DNA from 4 places in the Sutcliffiella cohnii genome. Region 2 is predicted to be linked to each of the others. Evidence: riboswitches for the same ligand, from Rfam matches in the RefSeq annotation. Region 2 holds a riboswitch; each other region holds the start of a gene.
What was found. A riboswitch is a leader RNA that binds a small molecule or an ion and turns the genes downstream of it on or off. The one in region 2 is predicted to bind thiamine pyrophosphate.

Region 1 (3,217 bases), 380 kb from region 2:
CCTTTACGTTATTCTGGTTTTACAGCTATTAGAGGAATTTCTGTCTATGAGGATGCACGTTTCCCTATGGAACTAGGTGGAGGTTTCGAAGCATGGGGCCATGGAAAAAGGTTCGGGTTCTCCCATTTAGGAAAAGGAAGAATCTTTTGGTTTGCAGCTATAAATAGTGAAAGTGGCACTATTATTAATTCCCCTCATCCAAAGAAAATCGCTTTAGATCATTTTAGCGGCTGGTGGGAGCCAGTTACTAACATGATCGAAGCAACAGAAGAATCGAATATAATTGTTCATGAAATTTTTGATAGAAAACCGATGAACACGTGGAGTAACGGAAAGATTACACTGCTCGGTGATGCTGCCCATCCGATGCTACCAAATTTAGGACAAGGTGGGGCGCAAGCGATGGAAGATGCATTAGTGCTCTCTCGCTGTCTTGACGATTACCCGAATGAAGTTGAGAAAGCATTAAAACAGTATGAAGAAATAAGATACGGCCGAACTGCTAAAGTCGTAAAAGGTTCTAGAGCAATGGGAAGAATGATGCAACTCGAAAATCCAATTGCAATTTTTATTAGAAATCAACTGTTACGGAACAGTCCAGACTCTCTTAAAATGAAACGGTTAGAATGGCTTCTAGGACACGAAGTATAGGAGCTAGTAATTTGTGATAGAAGTAATAAAGTATGCCCATAATATGAAACCGTCAGAGCATCATCTTCATATAAAGAAGAAGCTGAGTTAATGAGATATAAAGATATGGGTTAGGTATATAGTTACATAAGCTTCTTAAATCAATTTTAAAAAAGCGTTGTGGATATTAATCCAAAACGCTTTTTTAATATCTACAAAGATGATCTATATAACTTGAATAGATTTAATTGGCACAGGCCATGTTTCTTGTGTATATGCCATTGTCCAAAATTGATGCTCTAACTGTGTGCTCGTAATAAAGTGGTCACGCATGCGTTTTTTTTCGTATTCACTAGCTTTGGCCGCACAAGCATCTATTTTATCCATAAATGTTTGTGTGATGGTGCTAACTTCCTTGTCACCATAAAATGTAATCCATTCGTAGAAAGGGTGAGTTGGTGTCGGTTTTACTTCCTTTATCAGCTTTCTACCAATTTCCCAATACGTCCAGGGACAAGGTGCTAGTGCAGCAAGTGTTTCGCCAAGTGTACCGTTTGTAGCAGCCTCCATCATATGGCGTGTGTAATGATGGGCGGTTGGAGCAAGTGGAGCTTTTTGTAAATCCTCGTACCGAACACCTGCAACCTTACAAAAGTTATTGTGCGGATGTATTTCTGCATTTAAGACAAACCCTATTTGCTCCTGGAAAAACGTCATATCTTCTCTGTCTGTACATTTAGAAACCGCAAGACCATAAATACGGCAAAATGTCGTTAAGTATTCATAATCTTGTTGTACGTAATGAATGAGTGCTTCTTTCGGTACATTTCCTTCTCCAATTCCTTTTACAAAAGGATGTTCAAAAATTGCTTCAAAGATTGGGTCTGCTTCCTGTCTTAACTGTTTTGAAAATGTCATGTAGTATTCCTCCTCCAAATTAATATAAGAAGAACACCCACATTCACCCATGGAAGACAATGCGAAAGGGGGTACGCATGAGCTCTTTTTACAACATAAAAAAGCTCCTCTTCCATGGAAAAGAGAAGCATGAGCATACGAAACGTACTCGATGCACCACTTTCCTCCGCTGGTATAAACCAGATCAGGTTCAAAGGGTCCGACGCGTAAAGCGACGTCTCAGCCTATTGGCTCCCCTAGTGGATATCCTATTCCATATACTACATGAATTTAGACATTATTCAATATACAATTGGAAAAATAGTTAATTTTTACTAAAATGTATCGTGATGCTATGTTTTTAATTGTTACTATAGAAATAAGTAGTAAACAAAAAAAGAAAATTAATCTCAAATCTGTCACAAAATAAATCAGTTAATCGTCTTGTTTGTAAAATAGGAGGATGATAACAATGAAGAATACAGAAAGAAATTGTGTTGTAATTGGTGGAGGGATTGCTGGACTTACTGCTTCTATTTATTTAGCACGTGCAGGATTATCCGTTACATTAATCGAAAAAACTAAAACAATAGGTGGTCGGGCAAAAACAGAAGTGATGGATGGTAGTTATGTCAATCTCGGACCACATGCCTTATATTCAAAAGGAAAAAGTTTAGAAATATTAGCGGAATTAGGCATCTCTCCAAAAGGAAATAGCCCTGCCATCGGGGGAAAGGTGTTTTACAATGATTCACCGTATAACCTTCCCGCCAACCCTTTCTCTGTATTAACTAGTGATTTATTTAGTTGGAGAGGGAAAATGGAATTACTCCGCTTTTTTATACTTTTACAAACAAAAAAATTAAAGAGCAACCGAGAGATCTCCGTTGACCAATGGCTTCATGAAAATATAAAGGATGAACGTGTTCAGAAATTTATTCTCATGCTTATACGTTTATCTTCTTACTGTAACGACCCTGATAGGCTTCGTGCCGAAGTTGCATTTAAGCAGCTGCAATTAGGAAAAGCCATTTATGTTCATAACGGTTGGCAGTCAATTATAGAGGAGTTAAAAGAGAAAGCGGAAAAATTAGGTGTCATTATTCAAGCGGGAGCCTCCGTTCAACAAATAAAAGGGAAATTTCCACAGTTTGAAGTGAAATTAAGTAACAATAAATCAATCTTCACACCATATATTTTATCAACAGCAAGCCCAAATGAGTTGAGGAAATTCCTTCAGGGCTATGAAATAGATGCAATCAATGAACTTATACCAGTCCGGGCAGCATGTCTGGATATAGTGCTAAACAAAACACCGAATCCTACAGTATCATTCGCCTTGAGCATGGACCAACCACTCTATTTTTCTAATCATTCCAACGTCGCAACATTAAGTGACAATCAAAGCCACTCCGTCATACACGTAATGAAATATTTGAGCATTAATGAACCTAGAACGGATTTAAAACAGGAGCTCGAACAGTTTCTTAGTCGAGTTCAACCAGGCTGGGAAAAACATGTTATATCAAAACGTTACCTACCGAACATAACAGTAACTAATAGCATGATGAAAAAACAAAAAAATGAAATGGAGCAGATTCCAGGGTTATTTATTGCCGGAGATTGGGTTGGCGCAGAGGGAATGTTAGTTGACAGTTCTTTTTTTAGTGCAAAGCAAGCGGCCATGAGC
Region 2 (3,217 bases):
GTATTGCGAGAAAACTTCTAAAGTAGCTCCGTCCGCTATGATTGTTCCTTTATCGTCAAAAACGACTACACGCTCTACCCAATCTAACAGATAGTTTAATTTATGCTCGACAATAATGACTGTCTTTTCTTCTCCTACCCGTTTAATTGTGTCCCACACTTCCTTTGTTCCTTCTGGGTCTAATAGCGCCGTTGGTTCATCTAAAAATAAAACATCTGGTTCCATTGCTAACACAGAAGCAATCGCTAGCCTTTGTTTCATTCCACCAGACAGTTCATTTATTTTCGTGTGGGGGTGTGGAAGCTCTAAGCCTACTTCGTTAAGTAAGTAATTTATTTTACAGTCCATTTTTTCTCTCGGTACCGCTAAATTTTCAAGTACAAATGCAAGTTCCTCGTCTACATAAGGCATGCAAAACTGAGAATCCGGGTCTTGGAACACATAGCCCCAAGACTCCGGTGTTATTATGTTATCCGCACGCATCGGTACTTCCATTACAGTCGGTATTAACCCAGAAATAACCTGTAATAGGGTTGATTTCCCACACCCTGAAGGACCGAGGAACAAAATTTTCTCGCCGTGTTTACAAGAAAAAGAGACATCGTGGAAAAGCATTTCATCCCCTGCATATTTTAGACGTAAATTTTCCACTTTAATTTGTGTCATGACTCTCTCCTTTTAATGCGCTTTAATTTAAACGTTTCAAAATCCCTCTTTTTGCTATTTACTCAAAGACTCATAATCTTCTTTACTAGCTGGTCTTAATAGTTTCGTTACCCCTGTTTTTTCTAATGCTTTCACTAATGCATACGCAACAAAGCCGGTGAAGAAAATGCCGCCTACAATGCGGAAAAATACTTTTAATGTCACACTCCACCATACTAAATCTAATAAATATCCTCGGAACAAATCTAATAAAAGTGACCCTACCGCTGAACTAGCTCCAGCAAGAGAAACGACTAATAGATCAAATCGTTTATAGCGAAAGGAGGCAAACACTGCTTCTGCAAATAATCCTTGTACGATTCCGTATACTAGTACGATTACACCGTATTCTGACCCCATTAATAGTTCACCAGATGCCGCTGCCACTTCTGCTAAAAATGCAACACCGGCTTTTCGAATAATTAAATACGCAACAGCAGCAGCAATGAACCACATACCGTATACTAACTCATCAATATGTAGTCCAAATGAGCTCATAACCCCACTCACTGGACCCCAAATTTTATATACAATCCCAAAAACGATGGAAATTAATATCGTTACTAATATATCTGTTAGCTTTAAATTTTTTTTCATTCTCGTAATCTCCTACTGCTTTACTTTCGCTTGAACTGGCCAACGTTCTAATGTGTAAGCCATTTGCCAAAACGAATATTCATATTGGCTACTCAACAGGAAATACTCTTTCATTCTTTCTTTTTCTCCCTCTGTTGCCTTTTCCGCTAATTCATCTAATCTATCAATTTGCTCTTCTACTAATTGACGGAACCAGTCCCCTCCGTAGGCGGCAATCCATTCTTGATAGATTGGTTCTTCAGGAGTTGAACCTTGTAACCTTTCACCAATTTCATAGTATAACCAGTAACACGGTAATAACGCTGCGATTACTTCTCCTAATCCACCAGTTAAAACTGCACGGTACATATGGGATGTGTATGCGTAAGCAGTTGGTGCTGGTTGGAAGTTTTTATGTTCTTCTTCCGAAATTCCTAGACGTTTTGAAAAATTTTCATGTAGTGACAGTTCAGCTTCATACGTTCCTTGTGCGTGTGCAGCAAGTCTAGCAGTTGTTTGAAGGTCAAATGCTTTCCCCCCTCCGTATGCTTGAACTTTTGCAAAGTGACTTAAATAATATGCATCTTGCATTACGTAATATTTAAAGCTTTCCAAGGAAAGTGTTCCATCAGCAATTCCTGTAACAAATGGATGTTGAAAGCTTGCCTCCCATATATGATCTGCTTCTTTTCTAATTATTTGTGAAAATTTCATCCTAATCATCCTCCTAGATACATTTTGTTGCTTCGGAATTAAATAGTGGGCCCTACTATTTTTTCCGAAAAAATAAAAAACCACCTTCTTCGCATGTGCGCAAAGAAGGTGGTTGATTAAACATAATGATATGTAGTTCATGCGTGGAAATAATTCATGCATGAAAATACAACCGTCCACTTCCCTACGCTGGTGTTAACCAGATCAGGTTCTAAGAGTCTTAGAGTCACACTCTAATCTCAGCCTTGTAAAGGCACCCCTAGTGGTCTTAATTATTAAATTTTTAAGGTGTTTTCTGATAATTATCATATCAGTTTATTTTAAAATGTCAAAAGGTTTTTTCTATATCTATATCGAAAATAGGTTAGCGTTTTAAGTCAGACCGTTCCTCTTCGCTGCAGGTACTCGCTTTCCGCGGGGAGGGAGTCGAGCCTCCTCGGCTTCGCCTGTGGGGTCTCGACCTTCCCTCTACATCCCGCTGGAGTCTCGCACCTTCCGCTCCGTTACACTCACGGTTCTAAACTTGTGTGAAAGGCGAACCTTATAAGATCCATCGGCCTTGGTGCAGTTTTTCAATAGGTTTACTTTTGCAATATTAAATATTTATTTCGCTGCTTTCATCTTTATTACTTCGGTTTTTTTTCTTAAACATTTTCTTTCCTACTTTCCCGACAGTAGAGAATAGTTTGCAAACGGCTGGGATGAGTAGGAGTGTGATAAAGGTTGCAAATAGTAGGCCTGATATGATAACGGTTGCCATTGGTGCTTGGTAGTTACCTGATGTTCCTGAAGCTAACGCTAAAGGTAACATTCCACCAGCTGTCGTTAATGTTGTCATAAAGATTGGTCGAATACGGTTTTTCCCGGCTTCTATTAAGGCATTTTCAATTTCCTCACCTTGATTACGAAGTTGGTTAGTCCGGTCGATTAATAAGATTGCATTATTCAATACAATTCCAATTAACATAATGATACCCATCGCTGACATGATACTTAGCTCTCTTTGGGTTAGAACTAAGCCTAAAATTACTCCAACTATCGTCATCGGTATGATTGACATGACAATAATAGGTTGGATTAAATGATTAAACTGCACAGCCATCACTAAATACACTAAGAAAATTGCTAACCCTAAGATCATCATCATTTCTACCATTAATTCCTGCTGCTGTTCTAAATCACCAGCTGCCGCAACCGTATATCCAACAGGTGTTTCAAATTT
Region 3 (3,217 bases), 990 kb from region 2:
AAAAAATCACAAGTGATATAGAGGTTTTTCAAACATTTTGTCGAAAAATAAAAAAGTAAACTAACTAAAGAAAGAAGATAGGACAATGACAAAACTAGAAAAGATGAGTAAAGACGACATATGGAATGCAGTAATACAAATAATAAGTAGTAATGATTATCCAACAGAAAGTAAAATGCTCAACGAATTATTTATCGTCTTTCAGTACTATTCAGAGCTAGAAAGCGGAGGGCATGAAAGTTTCTTCAATTGGATGCAGGGGGATATTGAAGAAGTAGGTGTATCCGATTATTTAAACGATTTAATTTACGTTTTAGTAAAAATAGGTGCCAATGAATGTGCAGTTATTATGAAAAAGTATGGCTACGAGATGTGGCAGTTTTTTAAAGCTCTAGAAGCAGGGGAAATGGTCGAGGACAGTTTTTATCAGGTCATTGAAATAGCTGATCGAGAATATTACTCTCAAGATGGTAAACTAGAACAGCTATTAGAAGAGTATTTTGTAAAAGTATATCCACAATTAATCAATGAGTAGTATAGGAAGGGGGGGAACAGTTCTTGCTAAGAGAGTAAGAACTGTTTTCCAATTACTCTACTTTTCTCAATCCTTTCCCATCCAACATTTCCTGTACACCTTCCTCACACACACCATATGTTCTCCATGAACAAGACTCACAAACGGTTTGTATATCAGTTGGCACTACATGCTGACGAATTCGAAATTCAATGTCTTTCCATTTTAGCATTTGCCCAATTTTTAAATCCATCTTTTCTAAAATAGCGGCATCCCGCTCATATATGGTTTTGTCTTTACAATGATATTCACCGGTGTTAGGATATTTTTCACACAATTGATCTGGTCCTTTTACGATTTGAATCCATGTTTCAGGATCGTTTCGAAGCGTTTGATGCAATTTCGTCATATTCTCCACATACTCTTTTGAATACCCCATCCCTCGATAGCCAAGTAGGCAAAATAAATGATGTCCGCGCAATCTGTACATAATTACCTCCGATCACTTCTATAAGTAAACTGAAATTTAATCAAAGTTAACATATTTTTATAGTATCATAATTTATGAGTATTTAAAATTCACTAATGTTGTTAACTTTCTTAAAGGCCACACATAGAAACTAGTTTATGAAAGTGGTACGGCTTGTAAATGTTCAGAATGTTTGTTAACATCAAGATGTAGTTAAATAGTGTAAAAACACTAGGGGTGCTTTTTTAGCTGAGAGAGACAATCTGTCTTAACCCTTTAACCTGCTCTAGGTAATGCTAGCGAAGGGAAGTGGAGTATATAGGACAGGTATGTCTCTTTCAACTATAACCACTTTCTTTTAGAGAGTGGTTTTTTATTTTTAAAAAGGAGAGGATACAAATGAAATTTACTGAGAGATTAAAAGAGAAGTTAGAGCCAATTTGGAGACAAAATCATTCCCATCCATTTGTGGTGGAAATGGGGAACGGGACACTAGATAAAGAGAAATTCAGATTTTATATGGTCCAAGATTATGTGTATTTAATTGACTATGCTAAATTGTTCAGTATTGGGGCATTAAAAGCAACAGATGTGAAAACGATGGAGAAATTTGCAGCGCTATTGCACGGAACGCTACATGAAGAAATGGATCTTCACCGTAGTTATGCAGCTCAGTTTGGTATATCTCCTGAAGAGTTAGAAAATGCGGAGCCGTCTCCTATCACTTTAGCTTATACACATTATATGTTACATAAAGGACAAAACGGGACGTTGGCGGAACTCGTAGCAGCCCTTTTGCCTTGTGCGTGGAGCTATTGGGAAATTGGGAAAGAGTTAAGTCAAATTCCTGGTGCAACGGATCATGAGTTGTATGGTGAATGGGTTCGTATGTACAGCTCAGAGGAATTTGGTCAGCTTGCAACGTGGTGTATTGATTTAATGGATGAATTAGCAGAAGGAAAATCGGACACTGAGCTACTAGAATTAGAGAAAATCTTTTTAAACACAACACGATTTGAATATATGTTCTGGGACATGGCGTACAACAACCAAATGTGGCCGGGAGAATAACTAAGATATACTAGAGTAACGATGCTTCGTTACTCTTTTTTTCGTTTTAACGTAATGAAACTTCTATACTTAATATTTCGTACTATTAGTATAGAAGTATTAAGGGGGAAACAATTTGTTCACAGACTTAAATGAAAAGTTAATAGTATCAAAAGAAAAAATGCGTAAAAAAGTAAAATATGAGGAGCATATCGAACGGTTACATGCATCCTTACAGGCAGAAGAATCTAAGAAAAATAAATTAGAAAAGCAATTGTTGAAAGAAAAGGAAGATGTTACTCGATTAGAAAGCTTCTCCTTATCAAATATTTTTTACACAATAATCGGTAGAAAGCTTGAAAAGTTAGATAAAGAGCAGCAAGAAGTATTAGCTGCGAAGTTAAAGTACACTGAAGCGTTAGAAACAATTTCCGATATGGAGCGAGAGTTAGAAGAATATAAGGATAAGCACCTCGATGTTGCGTATGCCGATATAGAGTATGAAAAAATTATTCAAGAAAAAGAGCGCTTAATTCATGACAAACATTCCATATGGAGCGAAAGACTATATACACTTGCTGATCGAGAAGCAACGATAACTGCTAGTTTAAAAGAATATGAAGAGGCAATAGATGCGGGTAATAGCACTGTTTTGGCATTAAATAGAGCGTTGAATGAATTAAATTCGGCAAAAAATTGGTCCACATTTGATATGTTCGGTGGAGGGATCATTTCTACCGCAATGAAACATAGTCGGTTTGATGAGGCAAAACGTTACATACATCAAGCTCAAAGCCGTTTACGCCAGTTTCAAGAGGAGTTGTTAGATATTGAAAGTCATTTTGATGCGAATTTCGAGACAGGTGGATTATTAACATTTGCAGACTACTTCTTTGACGGCATCATTGTTGATTGGATTGTACACGGAAAAATTAATGACTGTTACGACCAAACAGAAAAAACGAAAATAGACGTATCTAGAGTTTTGAAAATCCTCTTAGAGCAAAAGAGTGACTTGGAGAAGGAACTAATTAATGTACAAGCAGAAAGAATAGAAGTGTTGGAGAGTTAGTAGGAAAAAAGTTAGGAAATGGAGTAGAAAAACGCCGGGATGAATATGAACATCATAACTTTTTAGAAATACTTAACAGGAATCGAAAATTACTTAACAGCTTTTCAGAAAT
Region 4 (3,217 bases), 1.2 Mb from region 2:
CAACTAAATATAGATCTTCTTGATGAATGTGTTCTCTAATAGGTTTTCCAATTAATTTAGAATTGTCCATGTTTAATAATGTCTCACTAGAAGTTGAGCAATATTTTATCTTTCCCAATTGGTCAATTACTAAAAATAAGCTTATGTTATTACTATCTGGATCAGATTGGTCTATTTCAGATTGAACAGGAGAATGGTAATATCCCATAACTTCCCCCCCTAATCATTTTATATATTAATATATTTAATTTGGTTTTAATTATACAATATATTCCGAATTTTTTCTAAACTTTTTCATCAATATGTAGATTCATGTCTTTTTTTTGCATATCACCTGTTCATTTACAGAAATAAATACTTTGGATTTTTTATATTTTACTATAAAATATATGGTAATGACGTATACATAACAAGGGGGAAATGTTCATGAACAATAGAGAAACTGTTGCTTTCGTAGGTACTGGGGTAATGGGGAATAGTATGGCTGGCCATTTATTAAGAGCTGGCTATCATGTTAACGTGTACACAAGAACAAAAGAAAAAGCAGAAAATTTAATAAGCTCTGGAGCAAAATGGTGTTCTACCCCAGCTGAAGCTGTAGCTGATGCGAAATATACGATTACAATCGTTGGTTACCCAAAAGATGTTGAAGAAGTTTATTTCGGAAAAGATGGAATATTAGAAAATGCAAAGCAAGGTTCTTTCGTCATTGATATGACAACATCAACGCCTTCATTAGCAAAAAAGATTTATGCAGCAGCAAAAGAAAAAGGGATTTATAGTTTAGATGCACCTGTATCAGGTGGAGACGTTGGTGCTAAAGAAGCTCGCCTTACCATTATGGTAGGTGGTGATAAAGATGCATATAAAACATGCCTACCTCTGTTCGAAAGAATGGGTAAAAATATCGTATTACAAGGTGAGGCTGGCTCAGGACAACATACGAAAATGTGCAATCAAATTGCGATTGCCACAAATATGATCGGAGTATGTGAATCACTTGCATATGCAAAGAGCTCTGGGCTAGATCCTGTGAAAGTGTTAGAAACGATAACGACTGGTGCTGCAAATAGTTTTTCCCTTAGTAAGTTAGCACCTAGAATACTTGCAGGTGATTTTGAACCCGGTTTTTATGTGAAGCATTTTATTAAAGATATGGGGATTGCCTTAGCTGAGGCTGAAGCAATGGGGTTAAAACTGCCTGGGCTTTCTTTAGCTATCGATATGTATGAAGAGCTTGCCAATAAAGGAGAAGAAAATAGCGGTACACAAGCGTTGTATAAATTATGGGAAATGTAATATTAATGTATTAATAGTAAAATAAAAAGCTGCTTCCTCGCATAGAAGCAGCTTTATAAGTTTTAAGCGTTTGCTTTAAAAAACTTCGGATAAAATTTATATATAATTACTAGTATCGCTATTGTAATAAGCATTTCTGGAACTAAATAAGACAAGTTATAAATAATAGAATATAATACAACCGGTATTCCATCTGGAGCATATTCACCGAACCAAATTACTCCTGAAAGGAAATGACTTATTAAACGTAATGCGGTTCCAAATATCATACCAACTACAATTGTACGAATAGTTACTCCTTTTACGGCAAAAATAGCGGCGAATCCTAACAGTGCAAATGGTAATGGGTAATCTAGAATAAGTTGCGCAGGATGAACAACATAACCTCCTGTTAACCAATTAATAACCCCTACTAATAGTCCGGTTACAACCCCCGCTTTCCAACCTCGTCTAAAAGCAATAACAAAGATTGGAACCATAATTAAAGATATAGATCCACCGTACGCCCAAAGCGCACCAAATTTCACATAGCTTAAAATAACTGCAAGTGCTGCCATCATAGATATTTCTACCATTGTGACTAAACGTTCTCTTTCCATCTGTCTCTCCCTTTCATGTATCCACTAGAAGGCTAGATTAAAGGAACATTTAGAAACGGTTAGAATAAAATAACAACCACTTCCCTACGCTAGTATAAACTAGATCAGGTTCCAAGAGTTAAGGTGTTCACCTCTCTCAGCCTTATCGGCACCTCTAGTGGACTTTCATTTACTTTTCCAATCAATATTGTAACATAATTTTAACAAAAGGGGAAAATTTTAATTGGAACACTATGAAATATCGATTCCTCGTAAATACTCTAGCATAACGTGAACCGCTACACGACTCGTCATATCCCGAAAATCGATTGTTGGATCTATTTCTACAATATCTATTCCACACACTTTATCGTGTTGAGCTACCTTATATACAGCTTCTAACAATTCACGAGAAGTCATGCCTCCGGGACCTAATGCTGGACAACCTGGAGCGTATGCTTGGTCGAGTACATCCATGTCAACTGAGATGTAAATATGATCCACTTTGCCTTGTAAATATTCCAGCGATTCTTCTATAACACACAATATCCCTTTTTCTTGAACATCTTTCATCGTAGAAATACGAATACCTTTCTCAAGAGCAAATTGATGATAATATTCGCTATTAGAGTAGTTTCGAATCCCCACTTGTACTAGGTGGGCACCTTGAAGGACTTCATCCGAAAGTAACCTATTGAATGGTGTACCATTAGTTGGCCCACCATCTTCCGTATTTCTTAAGTCATGATGTGCATCAAATTGAATAACACCAATTGTACCGGCCTTTGCGTTACTCATTCCTTTTACTAGCGAATAAGTAATAGAATGATCCCCACCTATAAAAATAGGGTGTAGGGACGGATTTTCCCTAATTAGCTTCTCTATACTTTGTTCAATGCGGCGATAGCTTTCTTTTATATCTGTTGCATGCATGAGCACATCTCCACAATCGGTAAGTTTACTAGATTGCAGGTCTTCTCTAGTCTCTACTGCATATGTTGAATAGTTGTGAAAAAGTTTTCTTACAGTAGCAGGAGTGAAGCATGCCCCAGAATGACTAATAGATGGCTTGGATAAAGGAACACCAATAACGGCTGTTCCTTTTATCTCCTCTATGCCATTCCACTCCTGTAACAGAGAAGCTGCTTTTTTGTAGTAGCGATCTGTAAACAGTGGACTGCCAGCTTTTTGAATAAACGTTTCCTTATCCAACATAGGCCCCACCTTTCGCTACTTCTTCTCCGTTTAAATAAACTGTATTCGTGTGGTTTACCCCGTAATGATAAGGAACATATAAATAGTTTGGCGCATTCCATACAACTACATTTGCTTTACGTCCT

Region 1: linked by a shared signal. The riboswitch ahead of tenA (thiaminase II) and the one ahead of tenA (thiaminase II) in region 2 are both predicted to bind thiamine pyrophosphate.
Region 3: linked by a shared signal. The riboswitch ahead of tenA (thiaminase II) and the one ahead of tenA (thiaminase II) in region 2 are both predicted to bind thiamine pyrophosphate.
Region 4: linked by a shared signal. The riboswitch ahead of thiT (energy-coupled thiamine transporter ThiT) and the one ahead of tenA (thiaminase II) in region 2 are both predicted to bind thiamine pyrophosphate.

Annotation. Positions count from the first base shown of each region.
Region 1 covers NZ_CP018866.1:1,144,327-1,147,543, forward strand. Annotated here, with positions in the region: gene BC6307_RS05570 (FAD-dependent monooxygenase) at 1-651, shown strand, start outside; gene tenA (thiaminase II) at 856-1,548, opposite strand; TPP riboswitch at 1,693-1,796, opposite strand; gene BC6307_RS05580 (phytoene desaturase family protein) at 2,000-3,217, shown strand, end outside.
Region 2 covers NZ_CP018866.1:761,350-764,566, reverse strand. Annotated here, with positions in the region: gene BC6307_RS03680 (ABC transporter ATP-binding protein) at 1-666, opposite strand, end outside; gene BC6307_RS03675 (ECF transporter S component) at 721-1,302, opposite strand; gene tenA (thiaminase II) at 1,315-1,995, opposite strand; TPP riboswitch at 2,160-2,266, opposite strand; gene BC6307_RS03665 (efflux RND transporter permease subunit) at 2,591-3,217, opposite strand, start outside.
Region 3 covers NZ_CP018866.1:1,752,863-1,756,079, forward strand. Annotated here, with positions in the region: gene BC6307_RS08640 (DMP19 family protein) at 86-535, shown strand; gene BC6307_RS08645 (DUF1284 domain-containing protein) at 588-1,004, opposite strand; TPP riboswitch at 1,207-1,308, shown strand; gene tenA (thiaminase II) at 1,383-2,054, shown strand; gene BC6307_RS08655 (hypothetical protein) at 2,170-3,105, shown strand.
Region 4 covers NZ_CP018866.1:1,920,312-1,923,528, reverse strand. Annotated here, with positions in the region: gene BC6307_RS09495 (ATP-binding protein) at 1-208, opposite strand, end outside; gene BC6307_RS09490 (NAD(P)-dependent oxidoreductase) at 427-1,299, shown strand; gene thiT (energy-coupled thiamine transporter ThiT) at 1,362-1,898, opposite strand; TPP riboswitch at 1,963-2,064, opposite strand; gene hutG (formimidoylglutamase) at 2,130-3,092, opposite strand; gene hutI (imidazolonepropionase) at 3,082-3,217, opposite strand, start outside.